Regions from separate parts of the Burkholderia pseudomultivorans genome, predicted to be linked through region 1. Evidence: riboswitches for the same ligand, from Rfam matches in the RefSeq annotation. Region 1 holds a riboswitch; the other holds the start of a gene.
The links. A riboswitch is a leader RNA that binds a small molecule or an ion and turns the genes downstream of it on or off. The one in region 1 is predicted to bind glycine.
Positions count from the first base shown of each region.

Region 2: it holds a riboswitch for glycine, as region 1 does, so the genes downstream of both, gcvT (glycine cleavage system aminomethyltransferase GcvT) here and gcvH (glycine cleavage system protein GcvH) in region 1, are expected to answer to the same signal.

Region 1 is NZ_CP013378.1:292,701-300,190, reverse strand. It holds gene WS57_RS14310 (LysR family transcriptional regulator) at 1-494, shown strand, start outside; glycine riboswitch at 678-764, shown strand; gene gcvH (glycine cleavage system protein GcvH) at 991-1,365, shown strand; gene gcvP (aminomethyl-transferring glycine dehydrogenase) at 1,362-4,241, shown strand; gene glyA (serine hydroxymethyltransferase) at 4,360-5,616, shown strand; gene gcvT (glycine cleavage system aminomethyltransferase GcvT) at 5,737-6,855, shown strand; gene lipA (lipoyl synthase) at 6,859-7,490, shown strand, end outside.
Region 2 is NZ_CP013378.1:166,985-174,474, forward strand. It holds gene gcvP (aminomethyl-transferring glycine dehydrogenase) at 1-2,451, opposite strand, end outside; gene gcvH (glycine cleavage system protein GcvH) at 2,585-2,965, opposite strand; gene gcvT (glycine cleavage system aminomethyltransferase GcvT) at 3,083-4,201, opposite strand; glycine riboswitch at 4,286-4,419, opposite strand; glycine riboswitch at 4,451-4,553, opposite strand; gene WS57_RS13730 (hypothetical protein) at 4,664-5,023, opposite strand; gene WS57_RS13735 (oxidoreductase) at 5,207-6,259, opposite strand; gene WS57_RS13740 (SGNH/GDSL hydrolase family protein) at 6,493-7,200, opposite strand.

The sequences.
Region 1 (7,490 bases):
GCGTGCTCGACGGGCGGCTGCACATCGCGATCGGCCACTTTCCGCTGACCGTCGCCGGCCTGTGCTACACGCCGCTGTACGACGAGCCTGACGGGCTCTACTGCAGCCGCTATCACCCGCTGTTCTCGAACGACGCCAGCGGCGATGCGCTGATCGAGCGAATCCGGCAGAGCCAGGTCGTCGCCCGCGCATTCCTGCAACAGCGCGACCTGCAGTTGCTCGAGAGCGGCAATGCCGCCGCGACGGTGGACAACGTCGAAGCGCAGGCGATCCTGATTCTGACCGGCGCCTATATCGGCTTTCTGCCCAGGCACTACGCGAAGCAATGGGTCGACGCCGGCCAGATGCGTCAGCTCGCGGCGGAACGGCTGACCTCGACCTGGCCGTTCTCGTCGATCACACGGCGCGGCGCCGCGCAGCCGACCGTGCTGCGCGCGTTCGTCGACGATCTGATGGCGCATGTGGATCGCCGCGCCGCGTCCGCGGACAGATAGTCGATATCGGATATTCGCTTCGGGCTCCGCCGAAGTATCGGCTCGCCGTGATCGCGGCACAGCCTTGTCGCGCCACGCATTTCATCGGCGTGGCGGCACGTCGTCGGGCGCCGCCCGCGTGCCCGGGGTGCAAACCCGGTGTTGACAGCACCGGACGCGGGCGACTAGATTGTCGCCAGCTATCGGGATGTGTCAGGAGAGACCGCCGTCCGGCGGCGCCGAAGGGGAATCGCCCCAGAAACTCTCAGGCAAAAGGACTGACGCATCGACTAGCGCTCTGGAGAGTAGGCCTCTGGTCGCCGACCATGCCTCGCCGAAGGAAAAGCGACCCGCCGGGTCGCGAATCTCTCAGGCAAACGGACAGAGGGGGCATCAGGCACGCAGCCTGGAATGCCCCGGTCTGGTCCGGATGCCGCCGCTCGCCCATCCTCCCGCCGTCGCCCTTCCGGCTTGCGTTGCCGTTCCACTTAACGCAACCCTGTCAGGAAGAGAGCACATGAGCGAGGTCAGGTACACCGAATCCCACGAATGGCTGCGTCTGGAAGCCGACGGCAGCGCAACGGTCGGCATCACCGATCATGCGCAGTCGCAACTGGGCGATCTGGTCTACGTCGCGCTGCCGAACGAAGGCGACGCATTTGCACAGCATGACGAAGCCGCCACCGTCGAATCGGTCAAGGCCGCCGGCGAAGTCAGGATGCCCGTGTCCGGCACCGTGCTGGCGGCGAATGCCGTGCTCGGCGACACCCCGAGCCTCGTCAACGAAGCGGCGGAAAGCGACGGCTGGTTCTTCCGGATGCGCATCGATCGTCCGGAACAACTGGCCGGCCTGATGGACGCAGCCGCGTATCGCACGTACATCGGCGAATGACGGAGACAGCCATGAGCGCTTTCGATTCTCTCGCGCAGCGCGAGTTGTTCGTGCGCCGCCATATCGGCCCCGACGCGGGCGAACAGGCTGCGATGCTCGCCGAGCTCGGCGTGGACGGCATCGACGACCTGATGCAGCAGGTGGTGCCGGAGGCAATCCGCAGCCGTGCCCCGCTCGCGCTGCCGCCCGGCTGCACCGAAGCCGACGCACTGGACAGGCTCGGCGCGCTGGCCGGCCGCAACCAGGTGTTCCGGTCCTTCATCGGGATGGGCTACCACGACACACATACCCCACCGGTCATCCAGCGCAACGTGCTGGAAAATCCGGCGTGGTACACCGCGTATACGCCGTACCAGCCGGAAATCTCGCAAGGCCGCCTGGAAGCGCTGCTCAACTTCCAGACGATGATCGCCGACCTGACCGGCCTCGACATCGCCAACGGGTCAATGCTCGACGAAGGCACGGCCGCTGCCGAAGCAATGACGTTCTGCCAGCGCGTCGCAAAGTCTGACAGCCGCGTGTTCTTCGTCGCGCGCGACTGCCACCCGCAGACGATCGAGATCGTCCGCACACGCGCGGAACCGGTCGGTATCGAGGTTGTCGTCGGCGATCCGCGCCGCGACCTGGCCGGTCCCGGCTGTTTCGCCGCGCTGCTGCAATATCCGGGCACCTTCGGCGACATCCACGACTACCGCAGCGTGGTCGAGACACTCCATGCGCACGGCGCGCTGGCCGTGGTCGCCGCCGATTTGCTCGCGCTGACGCTGCTCGCGCCGCCGGGCGAATTCGGCGCCGACGTGGCGGTCGGCACCACGCAGCGTTTCGGCGTACCGCTCGGGTTTGGTGGCCCGCACGCCGGCTATTTCGCGACGCGCGACGCGTTCAGGCGCACGATGCCGGGACGGCTGGTCGGCATGTCGGTCGACGCGCACGGCCGCCCGGCATTGCGCCTCGCGATGCAGACGCGCGAGCAGCATATCCGGCGCGAAAAGGCCACCAGCAACATCTGCACCGCGCAGGTGCTGCTCGCCAATATCGCCGGCTTCTACGCGGCCTACCATGGCCCACGCGGACTTGCCACGATCGCACGGCGCGTCCATCGCCTGACCGCGACGCTGGCCGCGGGGTTGCGTCAGCTCGGCCATGCGGTGCCGACCGAGTACTGCTTCGATACCATCACGGTGAATACCGGCAGCCACACCGAAGCCGTGCATGCGGCTGCACGCGCGCGCCGCGCGAACCTGCGCGCGATCGACGACCGGCGCGTCGGCATCGCGCTCGACGAGACGACCACGCCCGACGATGTGACGATGCTCTGGTCGATCTTCACCGACGGCCGGCCGGTGCCGGACTTTGCAACCGTCGAAGCGGCCGCCGTCGATGCGCTGCCCGCGCCGCTGCTGCGCCGCAGTGCCTTTCTCACGCATCCGGCATTCAACAGCCATCATTCGGAAACGCAGATGCTGCGCTACCTGCGCCGGCTCGCCGACCGCGATCTCGCACTCGACCGCACGATGATTCCGCTCGGCAGTTGCACGATGAAACTGAACGCGACCGTCGAAATGATGCCGATCACATGGCCGGCGTTCGCGAAGCTGCACCCGTTCGCCCCGGCCGAACAGACCGGCGGATATCGCGCGCTCGCGCAGGAGCTCGAAGCGATGCTGGGTGCGATCACCGGATACGACGCGGTGTCGCTGCAGCCGAATGCAGGCTCGCAGGGCGAATACGCGGGCCTGCTGGCGATCCGCGCGTATCACGCGAGTCGCGGCGAAGCGCAGCGCGACGTGTGCCTGATTCCATCGTCGGCACACGGCACCAACCCGGCTTCGGCGCAGATGGTCGGCATGCAGATCGTGGTCGTCAAATGCGACGATGCCGGCAACGTCGACATCGACGACCTCTCCGCGAAGGCCGTCCAGTACAGCGGCAGGCTGGCCGCGATCATGATCACCTACCCGTCGACCCACGGCGTGTTCGAGGCGCGCGTGCGCGACGCGTGCGACATCGTCCACGCGCACGGCGGGCAGGTCTATATTGACGGCGCGAACATGAATGCGCTGGTCGGCCTCGCGCAACCCGGCGCGTTCGGCGGCGACGTATCGCACCTGAACCTGCACAAGACCTTCTGCATCCCGCACGGCGGCGGCGGGCCCGGCGTCGGCCCGATCGGCGTGAAGTCCCATCTCGCGCCGTTCCTGCCCGGTCACCGGGAAGGCCGGGTGCCCGGCATCGGCGCGGTGTCCGCGGCCCCGCTCGGCAGCGCGAGCATCCTGCCGATCACATGGACCTACATCACGCTGATGGGCGCCGCCGGGCTCAAGCGGGCCACCGAAACGGCGATTCTCAACGCCAACTATGTCGCCCGCCGCCTCGCGCCGCACTATCCGATTCTGTATACGGGACCGAACGGCCGCGTCGCGCACGAATGCATCATCGACCTGCGGCCGCTGAAGGACCGCAGCGGCATCGGCGTCGACGACGTCGCGAAGCGTCTGATCGACTTCGGATTCCATGCGCCGACGATGAGTTTCCCGGTCGCCGGCACGTTGATGATCGAGCCGACCGAATCGGAATCGAAGGCCGAACTGGACCGCTTCATCGACGCGATGATCGCGATCCGTGCCGAAATCGCGGCCGTGGAAGCGGGCACGCTGGACGCCGACGACAATCCGCTGAAGCATGCACCGCATACGGCAGCCGAACTCGTCGGCGAATGGCGGCACGCGTATTCGCGCGAGCAGGCCGTCTATCCGCATGGCGCCGCGGCGATGGCGGCCGGCAAGTACTGGCCGCCGGTCTCGCGCGTCGACAACGTGTACGGCGACCGCAACCTAGTGTGCTCGTGCCCGCCGCTCGACGCGTATCGGTCATAGGACGGGCCGCATCGGCCGCACGCACACTCAACCCTACAGCAGCGAACGAGACGCGCATGCCGCACGGCCCGACCGGGCAGTGCGCCACCGCGCGGACCCGACACCAGGAGAAAGAAGAATGTTCGGTAAAGACATGCAGATCGAAGGCTACGACGATGAACTGTGGGCTGCGATGGAGCGCGAGCGCATTCGCCAGGAAGACCATATCGAGCTCATCGCGTCGGAAAACTACACGAGCCCGCGCGTGATGCAGGCACAGGGCTCGGTGCTGACCAACAAGTATGCGGAAGGTTATCCGGGCAAGCGGTATTACGGCGGCTGTGAATTCGTGGACGTCGCGGAGCAACTGGCGATCGACCGCGCGAAGACGCTGTTCGGCGCGGACTACGCGAACGTGCAGCCGCATTCCGGCAGCCAGGCCAACGCGGCAGTCTATATGGCACTGCTCGAGCCGCACGACACGATCCTCGGCATGAGCCTCGCGCACGGCGGCCACCTGACGCACGGCGCGCATGTGAATTTCTCGGGCAAGCTGTACCGCGCCGTGCAATACGGCCTGAACGTCGAAACCGGCGAGATCGACTACGACCAGGTCGAGGCGCTGGCCCGGGAGCACAAGCCGAAACTGATCACGGCCGGCTTCTCCGCATATTCGCGCGTGGTGGACTGGGCCCGCTTCCGCCGGATCGCCGACGCGGTGGGCGCATACCTGTTCGTCGACATGGCGCACGTGGCGGGCCTCGTCGCGGCCGGGCTGTATCCGAATCCACTGCCTCACGCCGACGTGGTGACCACGACAACGCACAAGACGCTGCGCGGCCCGCGCGGCGGCCTGATCCTCGCGCGCACCACCCCCGATATCGAGAAGAAGCTCAACGCGATCGTTTTCCCCGGCATCCAGGGCGGCCCGCTGATGCATGTGATCGCCGCGAAGGCCGTCGCGTTCCGGGAAGCGCTATCGCCCGAATTCAGGGTCTATCAGCAGCAGGTCGTGACCAATGCACGGGCGATGGCCGCGGTGTTCGTCGAGCGCGGCTACGACATCATCTCCGGCGGCACGGACAACCACTTGTTCCTCGTCAGCCTGATCCGTCAGGGGCTGACCGGCAAGGCTGCCGATGCGGCACTCGGCAGCGCGCACATCACCGTGAACAAGAATGCGGTACCGAACGATCCGCAAAGCCCGTTCGTCACCAGCGGGATCCGTATCGGCACGCCGGCGATCACGAGTCGCGGCTTCAAGGAAACCGAGGTGCGTACGGTGGCCGGCTGGATCTGCGACATTCTCGCCGACATCGAGAATCCAGCCGTCGTCGAGCGCGTCAGGCGGCACGTTGCGGAACTGTGCGGCGCGCTCCCCGTATACGGCAAATAACGCGATCATCACGCCACCACTCGCGGGGCGACGTCGACGCCTTCGCGAGCGGCCCCATCGTCCATTGCCGATGCAACACCGGCGTGAAAATATTCGATCTCCTCATTACCTTGAATCACGATGAGCAACCCGCTTTCCCGCACCGCACTCCACGGCCTGCATCTCGAACTCGGCGCGAAGATGGTGCCGTTCGCCGGTTACGAGATGCCCGTGCAGTATCCGCTCGGCATCCTGAAAGAGCATCTCCACACGCGCAGCCGCGCGGGCCTGTTCGACGTCTCGCACATGGGCCAGGCGATGCTGACGGGAACGGATGCCGCCGCCGCGCTCGAGACGCTGGTGCCGATCGACATGATCGATCTTCCGGTCGGCATGCAGCGTTACGCGCTGTTCACGAACGAACAGGGCGGCATCCTCGACGACCTGATGATCACCCGCATCGACGACAACGTGTTCTGCGTGGTCGTCAACGCTGCGTGCAAGGCCCGCGACATCGCGCATCTGAAGGACAGCATCGGCCATCGCTGCGAGGTCGTCGAACTGACCGACCGCGCGCTGCTGGCGCTGCAAGGCCCGGCTGCCGCGTCGATATTGGGCCGCCTCGCACCGTCGCTGGCCGAACTGACCTTCATGCAGAGCACCCGCATCGAGCTGGCCGGCGCGGCATGCTATGTCAGCCGCTCCGGCTACACGGGCGAGGACGGCTACGAGATATCCGTGCCGGCCGACCGCGCGTACGCGCTGGCCCGCACGCTGCTCGACGATCCGGCGGTCCAGCCGATCGGGCTCGGCGCACGCGACTCGCTGCGCCTTGAAGCTGGCCTGTGCCTGTACGGTCACGATATCGATACCGATACCACGCCGATCGAGGGCGGACTGCTGTGGGCCATCTCGAAGGTACGCCGCCCCGACGGCGCACGCGCCGGCGGGTATCCGGGCGCCGCCGTCGTCGCGCGGCAACTCGCCGAAGGCATACAGAGAAAGCGCGTCGGCTTCGTCGTGAAAGACCGGGTGCCGGTGCGCGAGGGCACCGACATCACGGGGCCCGACGGCCGTTCGATCGGCAAGGTGACGAGCGGCGGGTTCGGTCCAACGTACGGCAGCCCGGTGGCGATCGGCTATGTCGCCATCGAATGCGCGACACCGGGCACGACGCTGCATGCGATCGTCCGCGGCAAGCCGGTCGCGATTGAGGTGGCGAAGGCACCGTTCGTCCCGCAGCGATACCATCGAGGCTGAACCATGGCGCATACGGAAAGCCGCCCCGCGTCGATCGTCGCGGGAACCAAATTGTCCGCCGCCGAGAAGATGGCGCGCATCCCCGTGAAGATCGTCGCGACCGAGCCGGCCGCAATGCTGCGCAAGCCGGCATGGATCCGCGCGACGTTCCCCGGTTCGCGCGAGGTGATCGCGCTCAAGAATGTGCTGCGCGAGCAGAAGCTGCACACGGTCTGCGAGGAAGCGAGTTGTCCGAACCTCGGCGAATGCTTCAGCCACGGAACGGCCACCTTCATGATCATGGGCGATATCTGCACGCGGCGCTGCCCGTTCTGCGACGTCGGGCATGGCCGGCCGCTGCCGCTCGATCCGGACGAGCCGGCGCGGCTCGCCGAAACGATCGCGGCAATGCAGCTCAAGTACGTCGTGATCACGTCGGTCGATCGCGACGACCTGCGCGACGGCGGCGCCGCACACTTCGCAGCGTGCATCCGCGACGCGCGCCAGGCCAATCCGGCGCTCAGGATCGAAGCGCTGACGCCGGATTTCCGCGGGCGGCTCGACGTCGCGCTGCACCTGCTTGCAGCGTCGCCACCCGACGTGTTCAACCACAATCTGGAAACCGTGCCGCGTCTGTATCGCGAAACGCGGCCGGG
Region 2 (7,490 bases), 130 kb from region 1:
CACCGGATAGTGCGGCGCGAGCCGCTTCGCGATGTAGTTCGCGTTGAGGATCGCGGTTTCGGTCGCGGCGGTCAGGTTCTTCGCGCCCATCATCGCGATGTACATCCACGAGATCGGCAGGATCGACGCCGAGCCGTACGGCGCGGCCGAGACTGCGCCGATGCCGTGCTCCTCGCGCGTGTAGCCCGTCGAACGCTGGTTCGGCAGGAACTTCGCGAGATGCGCGCCGACCGCGACCGGGCCGACGCCCGGGCCGCCGCCGCCGTGCGGGATGCAGAAGGTCTTGTGCAGGTTCAGGTGCGACACGTCGCCGCCGAACTGGCCCGGCGCGGTCAGGCCGACCATCGCGTTCATGTTCGCGCCGTCGACGTACACCTGGCCGCCGTGCGCGTGCACGATCTCGCAGATCTCGCGCACGTTCTGCTCGAACACGCCGTGCGTCGACGGATAGGTGATCATGATCGCCGCGAGGTTCGCCGAATGCTGCTCGGCCTTCGCCTTCAGGTCGGCGATGTCGACGTTGCCCTGCGCGTCGCACGCGACGACCACGACCTTCATGCCGGCCATGTGCGCGGACGCCGGGTTGGTGCCGTGCGCGGACGCCGGGATCAGGCACACGTCGCGGTGGCCTTCGCCGCGCGACGCATGGTACGCATGGATGATCAGCAGGCCCGCGTACTCGCCCTGCGAGCCCGCGTTCGGCTGCAGCGACACGGCCGCGTAGCCGGTGGCCGCGACGAGCATCTGCTCGAGCTGGTCGATCATCTCGCGGTAGCCGACGGTCTGGTCGGCCGGCGCGAACGGGTGAATGCGGCCGAACTCGGGCCACGTGACCGGCAGCATTTCCGACGTCGCATTCAGCTTCATCGTGCACGAGCCGAGCGGGATCATCGAGCGGTCGAGCGCGAGATCCTTGTCCGACAGGCTGCGCAGGTAGCGCAGCATTTCCGTTTCGGAGTGGTGGCGGTTGAACACGTGGTGCGTCAGGTACGCGCTCGTGCGCACGAGGCCCGCCGGCAGCGCGGCGTCGCCGCCGAGGCCCGCGTCCAGCGCGTCGACGGACGGCGCGGTGCCGCCGGCCGCCTGCGCGAAGACCGCGAGCAGCGCGGCGAGATCGTCGCGCGTCGTCGTTTCGTCGACCGACACGCCGACCTGCGTGTCGCTGACGCGGCGCAGGTTGATGCGCTGCGCGGCGGCGAACTGATGGACCTGCGCGGTGCGCGCGCCGGTGTCGATCGTCAGCGTGTCGAAGAAGGTGTCGTTGACGATCGGGAAGCCGAGCTGCTTCACGCCGGCGGCGACCAGCGCCGCGACGCGGTTCACGCGCAGCGCGATCGTCTTCAGGCCGTGCGGGCCGTGGTAGACCGCGTACATGCTTGCCATGATCGCGAGCAGCGCCTGCGCGGTGCAGACGTTCGACGTCGCCTTCTCGCGGCGGATGTGCTGCTCGCGCGTCTGCAGCGCGAGGCGCAGCGCGGGCTTGCCCTGCGCGTCGACGGTCACGCCGACGAGGCGGCCCGGCATCTGGCGCTTGAACTCGTCGCGCACGGCCATGTAGGCGGCGTGCGGGCCGCCGAAGCCCATCGGCACGCCGAAGCGCTGCGTGTTGCCGACCGCGACGTCCGCGCCCCATTCGCCGGGCGGCGTCAGCAGGGTCAGCGCGAGCAGGTCGGCCGCGACGACGACATGGCCGCCGGCCGCGTGGATCGCTTCGGTCAGTGCGCGGTAGTCGCGCACGTCGCCGTTCACGCCCGGGTATTGCAGCAGCACGCCGAACGCGTTCGACTGCGCGGCATCGGCGGCCGGGCCGGTCTTGACCTCGATGCCGACCGGCAGCGCGCGCGTGCGGATCACTTCGAGCGTTTGCGGCAGCACGTCGTCGGCGACGTAGAACACGTTCGACTTCGGCTTGCCGGCGCGCTGCAGCAGCGTCATCGCCTCGGCCGCGGCGGTCGCCTCGTCGAGCAGCGACGCGTTCGAGATCGCGAGGCCCGTGAGGTCGGTCACCATTTGCTGGAAGTTCAGGAGCGCCTCGAGGCGACCCTGGGAAATTTCGGGCTGGTACGGCGTATAGGCCGTGTACCACGCCGGGTTTTCGAGCACGTTGCGCAGGATCACGGCCGGCGTATGCGTGTCGTAATAGCCCTGGCCGATATAGGAGCGGAACACCTGGTTCTTGTCCGCGAGCGCGCGCAGTGCGGCGAGCGCTTCGGCCTCGCTCTTCGGCTGCGCGAACGGGCCGAGCGGCAGCGTTTCGGCGCGGCGGATCGAGGCCGGGATCACGGCGTCGATCAGCGCGGCGCGCGACGCGAAGCCGAGCGTGTCGAGCATGGCCTGCTGGCTGGCGGCGTCGGGGCCGATGTGGCGTTCGGCGAACGCGTCGTGCGTTTCGAGCGCGGCGAGCGAGAGGGGCGTGCGGTTCATCAGGCGGTCCGGGTGTTCGAGCTTCATGGCGTTCCTATGTCGACCCGAGGGCGCGCGTCGGCGCGTTCGGGCCCCATGCTGTGCGGTCGACCGGCGCTGGCGCCAGCGCCGGTCGCGCGCGGGACCGGACGGCCGGCTCCGCGCAGTTCGGGGAATAAAGTCAGTCGATCAGCTTGCCGTAGGCTGCGGCGTCGATCAGCTTGTCGGTCGATGCGCCGTCCGCGAGCTTGATCTTGAACAGCCAGCTCGCGTAGGCGTCGCTGTTGACTGCGTCGGGCGTGTCGACGATGGCTTCGTTGATCGCGACGACTTCGCCGGACACCGGCGAGTAGATGTCGGATGCCGCCTTCACCGACTCGACGACGCCGACCGCGTCGCCCGCCGTCACCTGCTTGCCGACTTCCGGCAGTTCGAGGAAGACGATGTCGCCGAGCGTGCTCTGCGCGTGATCGGTGATGCCGACCGTCAGCGTGCCGTCTGCTTCGGTGCGGATCCACTCGTGTTCGTCGGTGTACTTCAGATCGGCCGGGACGTTGCTCATCGGATGCTCCTGGATAAAAGTGTGTGATTCGTTCTGCTGGCGCGCCGCGCGGACGCGCCGGATGTAAGGTTCGCCGGGCGCCATCTCCCGGCTTGCCGGGAGGCGGCCTCCCGGTCGTTACGCAGCGAGGACCTTGCCGTTGCGCACGAACGGCAGTTTTACCACGCGCGCGGGAAGTTGCTTGTCACGAATCTGCACATGGACCGTGTCGCCGACCTGGACGGCCGCCGGCACGCGCGCAAACGCGATCGATTCCTGCATCGACGGCGAGAACGTGCCGCTCGTGATCTCGCCTTCGCCGTGCGGCGTGACGACCTTCTGGTGCGCGCGCAGCACGCCGCCCGCCTTGCCGTTTTCCTTCTGCAGGATCAGGCCGACGAACGCGGCGCGCGAGCCGTCGCGCTCGAGCGCGGCGCGGCCGACGAAGTCGCGCGGCGCCGACAGGTCGACCGTCCACGCGAGGCCCGCGTCGAGCGGCGAGACGGTGTCGTCCATGTCCTGGCCGTACAGGTTCATGCCGGCCTCGAGGCGCAGCGTGTCGCGCGCGCCGAGCCCGCACGGGCGCACGCCGTTTTGCTGCAGCGCGTTCCACAGCGCCTCGACGTGTACGGCCGGGACGATGATCTCGAAGCCGTCCTCGCCCGTGTAGCCGGTGCGCGCGACGGTGAGGTCGCCGAACGGCGTGCCGGCGACCTGCGCGGCGTTGAACGGCTTCAGCTCGCTCGTCGCGGCGCGCGCGGCCGGAATCGTCGTCCAGGTCTTTTCACGGGCGTTCGGGCCCTGCACGGCGACGATCGCGAAATCGCGGCGCGGCGCGATCGTCACGCCGTAGCCGCCCTGTTCGTTGAGCTGGTTGAACCACGCGATGTCCTTGTCGGCGGTGCCGGCATTGACGACGACGCGGAAGAAGTCTTCGGTGAAGTAATAGACGATCAGGTCGTCGATGACGCCGCCCTGCGGATTGAGCAGGCACGAGTAGAGCGCCTTGCCGGGCGTCTTGAGCTTGCCGACGTTGTTCGCGATCGCGTGCTCGAAGAAGGCGCGCACGCGGCTGCCGGTGAAATCGACGACGCACATGTGCGACACGTCGAACATGCCGGCGTCGGTGCGCACGGCTTCGTGTTCTTCGATCTGCGAGCCGTAGTTGACGGGCATGTCCCAGCCGCCGAAGTCGACCATGCGGGCATTGAGCGCGCGGTGCGCGGCGTTGAGCGGGGTATGTTTCAGTGCAGTCATCGAGGCCTCAGGCAAGGCGCTTGCGCGCGGATCAGAACGGCCATGTGCCGACCGCCGCGGCCGCGAGCCGGCGAGCGATCCTGTACATGCCCCTCTGTCCTCGATACCTGAGAGATTGCGCTGCGGGCAAAGCCCGGCGAACGCGCGCCCCTTCGGTGGGCAGCCTGCCCGCGCCGCATCGGCGCAGCGGGCTACTGCCGCTCTCCAGAGTGCGGGGAGTGCGGCCCGCGCAATGCGCGGACGGCGTTCCCCGACGCGGTCGGTCCTTTTGCCTGAGAGTTTGCGGGTGTGCCCCTTCGGCGGCGCGACCGGCGTTCAACAACGCGGTCACACGCTCTCCCGACGCGTGCGGGCGACTGTACGCGAGCGGCCCGGCCTTGTCAATTTGGGCAAAAGAATGTCGCTTCGCGACAAGCGGCGGCAGGGCGCCGCCGCTTTTTTCGTCGCCGGCGAGCGCCGGCCTTACTCGCCGATCGCGCGCGCGGCCGTGTCGAGTTCCTGGTTCAGCACGCGCTGCTCGTCGCCGGACAGGCCGCCGCCGTGCTGCGCCGACATGTCGTTCGATTCCTGGCGGATCACGTCGAGGCGATGGTGCAGCTGCGCGCCGTACGGCGGCGGGTAGTAGCCGCCGTTGACGCGGGCGTCGATCCGGCGATGCAGGTTGTCGATCCGGCCCTGGATCTGTTGCATCCGCTCGTTCGCGACCACTTGCGGATTCGGCCGCGGCGGCGGCGGCCGGACCGGTTGCTGCGGCTGCACGATACACGCCGCGAGCGAGGAAACCAGGGCGCAGCATGCTGCCGCGCGAATCAACCGTTGCATCACATTCTCCTGACGGTTTGGGTGTCGGATCGACTTTTTGAGAAACGCGTCAGACCGGTCGGCCGCTGACTTTCGTTCCGCGCCATTTGTAACGGAATGTTCGGGATGGGCGCGCCCGCGCCGCCGGACGGGCCGGCGACGGCCTGCGGGATTCGCAGGCGGCCGGCCGCGACCGGCGTTCGCTCAGACCGTGCGGCGCACGAACGGCAGCCGGCGGCCTTCGTGTTCGCTCTGCGCGGCGAGCTCGATGATCGTCATCACGTCGACGGCGTCCTGCGGCGTAATCGGGAACGGCGCGCCGTCGCGGATCGACGCGGCGAGCGCGCGATAGAACTCCGCATACTGGCCGTCGAGCGTCGGCACCGGGCGTTCGAGCTCGACTTCGCCGTCGAGCACGCGCAGCAGGCCGGGCGGGTTGCCGCCGCCGAATTCGACATCGTCCGGCGTCAGGCCGGCCTTCAGCTGGTCTTCCTGCGTGTCGAGCCCGAACTTCTGGTAGCTGCCGCGCGTGCCGTGCAGCGTGAAGCGCGCAGGCTCGATCGCCGACAGCGCGCTCGCGTGCAGCGTGACGTCCTTGTCCGGATAGCCGAGCAGCAGGTGCACGAAGTCGGGCGCCGCACCGTTGTCGCGGCGCGTCTTGACGGTCGCGCTGACGGTGTCGGGCAGGCCGAACAGCGCGAGCGCCTGGTCGATCAGGTGCGGGCCGAGGTCGAGCAGCAGGCCGCCGCCGCGCGCCGGCTCCTCGCGCCAGCGCGTGCGCGGCGTCGGCCGGAAGCGGTCGAAGTGCGAGACGAACGCGGTGAGCCGGCCGAGCTCGCCCGCTTCGACGATGCGGCGCACGGTCAGGAAATCGCCGTCCCAGCGACGATTGTGGAACGGCGCGAACAGGCGGCTGCGCGCATTGGCGAGCCGCGCGAGCGCGAGCGCCTCGTCGGCGGTGAGCGTGACCGGCTTGTCGACGACAACGTGGCGGCCTGCTTCGAGCACCTGGCGCGCGAGCGCGAAGTGCGTGTCGTTCGGTGTGGCGATCACCACGCACTCGATGTCGTCGAGGCCGAGCAGCGTATCGAGATCGGCGACGACGCGCGCGCCGGGATAGGCGGCGCGGGCGCGATCGGGCTGCCCCGTCGCGATCGCGGCGACTTCCGTGCGGCCGCTCGCCGCGATCACCGGCGCGTGGAACGTCGCACCGGCGAAACCAAAACCCATCAGACCAATCCTGAGCAATGACGACATGGCAATCCCTGGCTACGAACGAAACGAAAGGACGGCGCGCCGTAACGGCGCGATGACGACCGGCTATTTTGGCACGGCGGCGCGGTGCGCACCGGCCGGTCTGGCGAAATGCACATGGCGTCGCGGCGCATGCGCGGTCAGCGCCGGCATTTTGCGCGCATCCGGCCGCATCGCGCGCGCCGCCGCCCGGCCCGTCGCGCGACGAACGGCCCGCGCACGCGCGCCACGCCGCGTCATGCGGCGGCCCGCTGCCGCAACGCGGCCGCGACCTGCCCGGCCCAGGCCGCGCATGCCGCCGCGGCGGGATGGAAGCCGTCCGCGGCCATCAAGTGGCGCTCGAGCGGCAGCGTGACCCGCAGGAACGTGCAGTGCGGCTGCGTCGCGACCCAACCCGCGAGGGCCGCGTTGAGGCGCTTCGCGCGCAGGCCGAGATACCACGCGAGCGGCTGCGGCAGCGCCGGAAAGCGCTCCATCGGCGGCACCGCCGACAGCACCGCGTGCCCGACCTGGAAGCGCGCGGCGAGCAGGCCGACGAGCGCGGCCTGCGCCGCCAGCCAGCGGGCCGGCGACACGCCGCCCGTCACGTCGTTGACGCCGAGCGACGTGACCGCCACGTCGAACGGCTCGGCCGGCTCGGCGGCGAGCCAGTCGACGAGATCCTGCGTCGTCAGGCCGGTGCGCGCGAGCAGTTTCCAGCTGACGCGATGGGTGGCCGCCAGCGCGCGCGCCAGTTGCCCGGCCAGCGCGTCGGACTGCGTCGCGACGCCGACGCCCGCGGCCGCCGAATCGCCGAGCACCAGCACGCGCAGCGGCGGGCCGTCGCCGGCTTCCCCGCTGCGCGGGCCGGCCGCCTCGGGCAGCCGCGGCGTGACGCGACGCACGTAGCGCCCCTGCGCGAACAGCAGCGGGCCGAGGGCGGCAGTAGCGAACGGGTATCCCATGGTGTCGATCCGGCGACGGTTGATCCGGGCCCGGCGCACCTGCCGGGCCGACGAGCGCCTATTGTGGCCGATTCGCGCCGACGCGGGGCCGGATTGGCCGTCCGGCCAGGGGTGAGGCGCGGCGCGCACGGGGCCCGATGCGTGCGCCGCGCCGTCCGGCGGCGTTCACGAAACGCGTGCCGCCGACGTGTTAACATGCGCGTCCTGCCCGCGCGTCCGCCTGCTTCGCAGGCCCGCCGCGCACGGCATCCTCCCGGCGTTCCGCCGTCAACCGCAACACCATCCGCCAT